3 regions of the Edaphobacter albus genome follow, and region 2 is predicted to be linked to each of the others. Evidence: riboswitches for the same ligand, from Rfam matches in the RefSeq annotation. Region 2 holds a riboswitch; each other region holds the start of a gene.

What was found. Region 2 has a riboswitch for cobalamin ahead of H7846_RS08870 (TonB-dependent receptor). Riboswitches for the same ligand answer to the same signal wherever they lie in the genome.
Region 1: it holds a riboswitch for cobalamin, as region 2 does, so the genes downstream of both, H7846_RS12030 (ribonucleoside-diphosphate reductase subunit alpha) here and H7846_RS08870 (TonB-dependent receptor) in region 2, are expected to answer to the same signal.
Region 3: it holds a riboswitch for cobalamin, as region 2 does, so the genes downstream of both, metE (5-methyltetrahydropteroyltriglutamate--homocysteine S-methyltransferase) here and H7846_RS08870 (TonB-dependent receptor) in region 2, are expected to answer to the same signal.

The regions. Positions count from the first base shown of each region.
Region 1 is NZ_CP060393.1:2,883,918-2,886,179, forward strand. It holds gene H7846_RS12020 (hypothetical protein) at 1-269, shown strand, start outside; tRNA gene H7846_RS12025 (tRNA-Leu) at 297-385, shown strand; cobalamin riboswitch at 523-715, shown strand; gene H7846_RS12030 (ribonucleoside-diphosphate reductase subunit alpha) at 799-2,262, shown strand, end outside.
Region 2 is NZ_CP060393.1:2,122,878-2,125,139, forward strand. It holds gene H7846_RS08860 (quinone oxidoreductase family protein) at 1-144, shown strand, start outside; gene H7846_RS08865 (hypothetical protein) at 303-662, shown strand; cobalamin riboswitch at 754-950, shown strand; gene H7846_RS08870 (TonB-dependent receptor) at 988-2,262, shown strand, end outside.
Region 3 is NZ_CP060393.1:2,887,073-2,889,334, forward strand. It holds gene H7846_RS12030 (ribonucleoside-diphosphate reductase subunit alpha) at 1-43, shown strand, start outside; gene H7846_RS12035 (ribonucleotide-diphosphate reductase subunit beta) at 56-1,075, shown strand; cobalamin riboswitch at 1,101-1,286, shown strand; gene metE (5-methyltetrahydropteroyltriglutamate--homocysteine S-methyltransferase) at 1,386-2,262, shown strand, end outside.

The DNA of each region.
Region 1 (2,262 bases), 760 kb from region 2:
GCTTTGGCCCGGAGTTCGACCGCGGAGCCTATGAACAGAACGGCCATATCCGCGTTGACTTCGGCCTGGACACCCCATGGGTCATGGATGAGGAAACCGGAGTCGATCTGGATGAAGAGGCAAAGAAACATATCCAGCAAAATGTTGAAATGCTGCTCGCCTTCACCTTATCTGTCGAGAAAAACTCTGGAATCTCAGGCCGCCTGCTGTGGACAGAATCCGGCGAGCCTCTCGCCGAGAAGCTTCGTACTCGGCTCTCCCTGAATTAGCATGGGAGAGGCTACTCCTTCCTATACGCCCGGATGGCGAAATCGGCAGACGCAGCGGACTTAAAATCCGCGGACCTGAAAGGGTTGTGGGGGTTCAAGTCCCCCTCCGGGCACCATTCATCGATGAAAAACATTTGCTGGATTTAAGAAATAGTTTGCGTGTCCAAACTGGGCCAAGCCGCTTGTTTTCATCAGGAAAGAATCGCAACATATCCACAACATATAGTCATTGACCTGAAACATTACCCTTGTTATAGTGAGTGAACTTCACGGTGTCCTGACCTGCTCGGTCAGGGCTGAAAAGGGAATCCGGTGAAAATCCGGAGCTGCCCCGCAGCGGTAAGCAGGAACGAAAGCTCCACCATGGCACTGGCTGAAAAGCTGGGAAGCCGGAGCAAGTAGGTAGCCTGCAGAGTCCGAAGACCTGCCTTGAAGCGATTTCACACACCTCCGAGGGGAAGGTGCGGTGGTTGCGCTTGCTTTCAGCAGACGTCTCCGCTTCATCCGCTCGGGGAAAAGGAGACTCCCCATGGCGGCACAAGCGACCCTGACCGAAGTCGATCCCCATTTCCCACCTGCCGATGTCGTTCCCCAAATGCAGGTGCGCAAACGCAACGGTGCGCTTGAGCCCGTCAATGTCAACAAGATTGTCCGTGCTGTAGAGCGTTGCTGCCATGGACTGTCTCACGTTGACCCCATCCGGGTTGCCAGCAAAACCATCGGCGGACTCTTCGATGGAGCGAGCACTCGCGAGTTGGACGCCATCTCTATCCAGACCGCGGCGGCTCTCATCGCTGAAGAGCCTGAGTATTCCCGACTAGCAGCACGCCTGCTACTGGCCACAATCGAAAAAGAAGTTGCCGGCCAGAACATCTATTCATTCTCACAATCCATCGAGACTGGCCATCGCGAAGGCGTCGTCTCCAAAGACACTGCCGAGTTCATAGCCGCCAATGCTCGCAAGCTCAACAGCGCCATCGACGATCGCTTCTCCGACCGCTTTGAATACTTCGGCCTGCGGACGGTCTACGATCGCTATCTGCTTCGACATCCCATCAGCCGACAGGTCATTGAGACACCGCAGTACTTCTTTATGCGTGTCTCCGCTGGACTCTCCACACGCGTTCACGAGGCGGTAGAGTTTTACCGTCTCATGGCATCGCATGACTATCTGCCGAGTTCCCCAACATTGTTCAACAGCGGGACCAAGCACTCGCAGATGTCGTCGTGCTATCTTCTCGATTCCCCCAAAGACTCTCTGGAATCCATCTATGACGCTTACAAACAGATCGCCATGCTGTCGAAGTTCTCTGGGGGCATCGGACTCGCATTTCATCGCGTTCGCTCAGAAGGCTCCTTGATCCGCGCAACCAATGGCCTCTCCAACGGCATCGTTCCCTGGCTGCGCACTCTGGACGCGTCTGTTGCTGCAGTCAATCAGGGAGGCAAGCGCAAAGGAGCCTGCTGCGTCTACCTGGAACCGTGGCATGCCGACGTCGAATCCTTCCTGGAGATGCGCGACAATACTGGCGATCAGGCACGCAGAACCTACAACCTGAACCTGGCCAACTGGATTCCCGATCTCTTCATGCGCCGTGTCGATCAGGATGAGACATGGTCTCTCTTCGACCCGAAAGATGTACCGCATCTGCCCGATCTCTTTGGAGACGACTTTGATCGTGCCTATGAAGAAGCTGAACAACAGAAGAAATATATCCGGCAGGTCAAAGCACGCGATCTCTACGCCCGCATGATGCGTACCCTCGCTGAAACCGGTAACGGATGGATGGTCTTTAAGGACGCCAGCAACATAAAGTGCAATCAGACCGGACGACCAGAAAACGTCGTACACCTCTCCAATCTGTGCACCGAGATCACCGAGGTGACTTCGTCCGCAGAAACTGCCGTCTGCAATCTTGGCTCGATCAATCTTGCTCGTCACCTCACCGATGGTGCCTTCGACTTCGAAAAGCTGGCCGCCACCGTGCGTCAG
Region 2 (2,262 bases):
CGTGCCAGCGATGTTCTTAATGCAGTTGCCTTGGGAGAACTCAAGCTTCGCATTGAGCACATCTATCCATTGATCAACGCTGCACACGCACACCGGGACCTCGAGGGCCGCAAAACAACGGGCAAACTTCTTCTGATCCCCTGAGAAATCTGAAAAAAGGTTCTGACTGCTCAGGAAAGCGGTGGCTAACGGGGTGAGTTCACCACCAATTACCATGGGGTGTCATCCTGAGCGAAGGCCGACGGCCGGAGTAGACGGATCTGCGGTTTTGCGATTGTACGAAAGCCGCTCTAGGAGTCTTCATGAACTCTCTTCGCGCCACCAATCTTCTCCTTGCGGCTGTTGCACTTCTGCTTGTAGTTCTCGTTCTGCGTCCGTTTCGTGAGCCTGACCCAGTCTTTGCGCAATCTCCCGATACGGATTACTTTTTCGAGCCTGGAACCTTTCTCGTACGTGCGCCGGATAATAGCCAGCAGGTCTATGCCAAGGTGGTCGTCGATCTGAGAAACGGCCGTGTCTGGGCGTTTCCCACGCTTACACCGCAGCCTTACCCCTCTGATCCTATTTACAATAAGCCACAGACTTCCCATCCCTTCCAGCTTGGTCGGTTTGCCCTTGAAGATACGAAGAAGTTCGTTCCCGAAGCGGGGGCGTCACGTTGAACCAGCAGCTCTTTGACTTCCTCTCTCCAAATGCCGCAAACTTGAAATACGCTGTTAACCTGCGGCTGCAATAAGTATGAGCCGCCATCTTTATCTTGTACCGCAACGAAATGTTCGGGAAGCGCGGTGAAATTCCGCCACTGCCCCGCAACTGTGATTCGCGCGCTCACAACGCAAGAGTGAATGCCGCCTGCTGGTTTCCACTGACGATCGTCGGGAAGGGAACAGCCATGATAGGTAGGCATGGAACGCGAAAGTCAGGAGACCGGTTTCGTTGTTGCACAATAGCCACGTTCCCGAGGGGGGAACGAGGAGTCGATCTTCCATGCATGCATCCGCGCGTTCGTCAGCGGCCCTGTCTATCTCTCGTCTCTTCGCTGTTTTTGCGGTCGGTTTTTTTGCAATCGCGTCTGCACACGCAGTAATTGTTCGCGGTACCGTTACGGATCCGCTCGGTGCTTCCATTCCGGGCGCTCGCGTTCAGCTGATTCAGGGCAAAGGGATTGCTGGTTCTGCTGTCAGCGGTTCCGATGGGTCTTTTGAGATTCGTAGCACAGCCTCCGGTCGATTTATCCTCTTGAGCTCGGCGCCAACGTTTTCTCCGGGGATCGGGCAGGGCTTCTATGGTGGACGCACCGACGTTGTTACGCGGAACGTCACCCTTGAGATCGCATCGGTTACGGCGCAGGTCACGGTCACCGCCACTGGAATCCCCACGCCCATTCAGCAGGCAAGCTCTGCCATTAATCTCATTCCGTTCAGCGCGCTTCAGACCCGCGTTGGTCTTATCGATGACCTCCGTCAGTCACCGGGAGTCAACGTGGTTCAGTCTGGACAGTATGGTGGTGTCAGCTCACTCTTTGTGCGCGGTGGAAATTCTGATGCCAACAAAGTCATGATCGATGGTGTTACTACCGAGGATATCGGAGGTCGTTTTGACTTTGGCACGGTCTCTTCGACGGCGCTTGATGGTCTCGAACTCTATCGCGGACCGAACAGTGTTCTCTATGGTTCTGATGCCGGGGCCTCTGTGGTCAACTTCACCTCACCTCGCGGAGCGACCCTTCGGCCTATTCTGAATTACTCTGGCGATGCGGGCAACTTCCACACCTGGCGGAATGAGGCGACTCTTAGCGGAACCCACAACAGGCTCGACTATTATGGAGCCTTCTCACGCTTCGATACTTCGAATTCGATTCCCATGGATCGCTATCACTCCTCCACAAGTGCGGCCAATCTGGGATACAATATCACCGCGAATACTTCCTTGCGCTTCACAATCCGCAATGGAGTTTCAGCGGTAGGGCTTCCCGGAGCCTATAGTTTTTACGGGATCGCATCGGCTGGGAAACAGTCTGACCAGGACCTTTATTCTGGAGCCACTCTTGAGAACCGCTGGCGTGGCAAATGGCATAACCTCGTTCGCTATGGCATCGCGCGTAAACGTGAACAGGCCGTTACTTTCTATCCTGTCGGCGAGGCCGTCGATTATCCCGGTTACGGTGGGTTTCCTGGATACACGCTTTATTACGGCAATACCGTTACTATTCGGGGTGCGAATGGAACCTCGGGAACAGGTCGCGCGTCCTTTCTCTTTGGA
Region 3 (2,262 bases), 760 kb from region 2:
CTGCTCGCTCGATAATCCTGAAACCTGCGAAGCCTGCCAGTAACGGAGATCCATTATGTCCACCGCCACGCCCCATGCCATCCTCGATCCCGGCCTCTCCCTCACGCTTCGGCCCATGCGTTATCCCGTCTTCTTTGAGATGTTCAAGGATGGAATCCGCAATACCTGGACCGTCGAAGAGGTCGACTTCTCAACTGATCTTGTCGACCTTCGCTCGCGCCTGACTCCTGCGGAGACTCACCTGATCCAGCGCCTCGTCGCTTTTTTCGCAACCGGCGATTCGATCGTCTCCAACAATCTCGTCCTGAATCTCTACAAGCACATCAACTCGCCGGAAGCCCGGCTCTACCTCTCCCGCCAGCTCTTTGAAGAGGCCGTGCATGTGCAGTTCTATCTCACCTTGTTGGACAACTACGTTCCCGATCACGAAGCGCGTGCCGCAGCCTTTGCTGCAGTCGAGAACATCCCTTCCATCACCAAGAAGGCGCAGTTCTGCATGCGTTGGATGGATTCGATCCAGAAGCTGGACGAGCTGCGCACGCCACAGGAGCGCAAGCAGTTCCTCTTGAACCTGGTTTGCTTTGCCGGATGCATTGAGGGTCTTTTCTTCTTCGCCGCCTTTGCTTATGTCTACTTCCTTCGTTCCCGTGGCCTGCTCAATGGATTAGCAGCCGGAACCAACTGGGTCTTCCGCGACGAGAGTTGCCATCTTGAATTCGCTTTCGAAGTTGTCAACGTCGTCCGCGCTGAAGAACCCGGGCTCTTCGACGAGGAACTCCAGCAACAGATCGTCGAGATGATGAAAGAAGCCGTCGACTGCGAGCTGCAGTTCGCTGCAGACCTTCTCTCCGGCGGAGTCGCTGGGCTTTCCGTTCGCGAGATGCAGCAGTACCTGGAATATGTCGCCGATTCACGTGTTGTACGATTGGGAATGCAGCCGATCTTCGGGTCGAAGAATCCCTTCGCGTTCATGGAACTGCAAGACGTGCAGGAGCTGACAAACTTTTTTGAACGGCGCGTCTCGGCCTATCAGGTCGCAGTCGCAGGGGAGGTCGCCTTTCACGAGGATTTCTAAGTAGGCAAAGTCCTACCTAACCACAATCATCATTAGCCTTCGCGGTGCCGATCTCAGTATCGGCTTAAAAGGGAATCCGGTAAGAATCCGGAACTGCCCCGCAGCGGTAAGCAGGAACGAAAGCTTCAAAAAGCACTGGTTCAAAACTGGGAAGCTGAAGCAAGTAGGTAGCCTGCAAAGTCCGAAGACCTGCCGTGAAGGTATTACTCGTCCGCCTCCGAGGGGAGGGAGAGATGGCAATGGCGCATAGATCTGTGTAGTCCCATCGTCACCTTTCTCTTCTCCTTAGGCCGTAATTAAGGAGAAAGAAATGGCATTTCCAAAGACTGGTAATCTCGGATTCCCGCGCATGGGAGCGCACCGCGAGCTGAAGTTTGCTCTCGAAGGCTTCTGGAGCGGCAAGCAAGACGAAGCATCCCTGCTTAGCGTTGCGCGTCAACTGCGCACTGAACACTGGAAGTTACAACACGCAGCAGGAATTACCACGCCTCCTTCCAACGACTTTTCTCTCTACGATCACGTCCTCGACATGGTAGCCACTCTGGGAGCAATTCCAAAGCGGTACGCTCACCAGGGCGGTCCCGTACCTCTCGCGACTTACTTTGCCATGGCTCGTGGCTCTGCCAACGCTCCTGCAATGGAGATGACCAAATGGTTCGACACGAATTACCACTACGTCGTCCCTGAGTTCGAACCAGGAATGAAGTATGCTCTGCTTTCGGCTAAAGTTGTCGACGACTATCTCGAAGCCAAGTCGCTCGGTATCGAGACAAGACCAGTTCTGCTTGGCCCCGTCTCCTTCGTTCTCTTGGGCAAACCGACGGACAATAACGTCACTCGCACGAGCGTACTCGAAGCTATTCTCCCGCTCTACTCCACGCTGCTCTCACAACTCCAAGCCGCTGGTGCCGAGTGGGTCCAGATCGACGAACCCTGCCTCTGCCTCGATCTGAACGACGAAGCGCGGTTGTTCTACCAAAAGGCCTATGCAATCCTGCGGGGAGTTGTATCGCCCAAGCTGATGCTCACAACTTATTTTGGCGATCTCGCCGAAAACCTCGATCTTGCCTTAAGCCTTGGCACAGAAGGCCTGCATCTCGATCTGGTCCGTGCACCACAACAACTCGAGGCTTTGACTTCAAAGGAGATTAACGGCCCTCATCTCTCGCTTGGACTCATCGATGGAC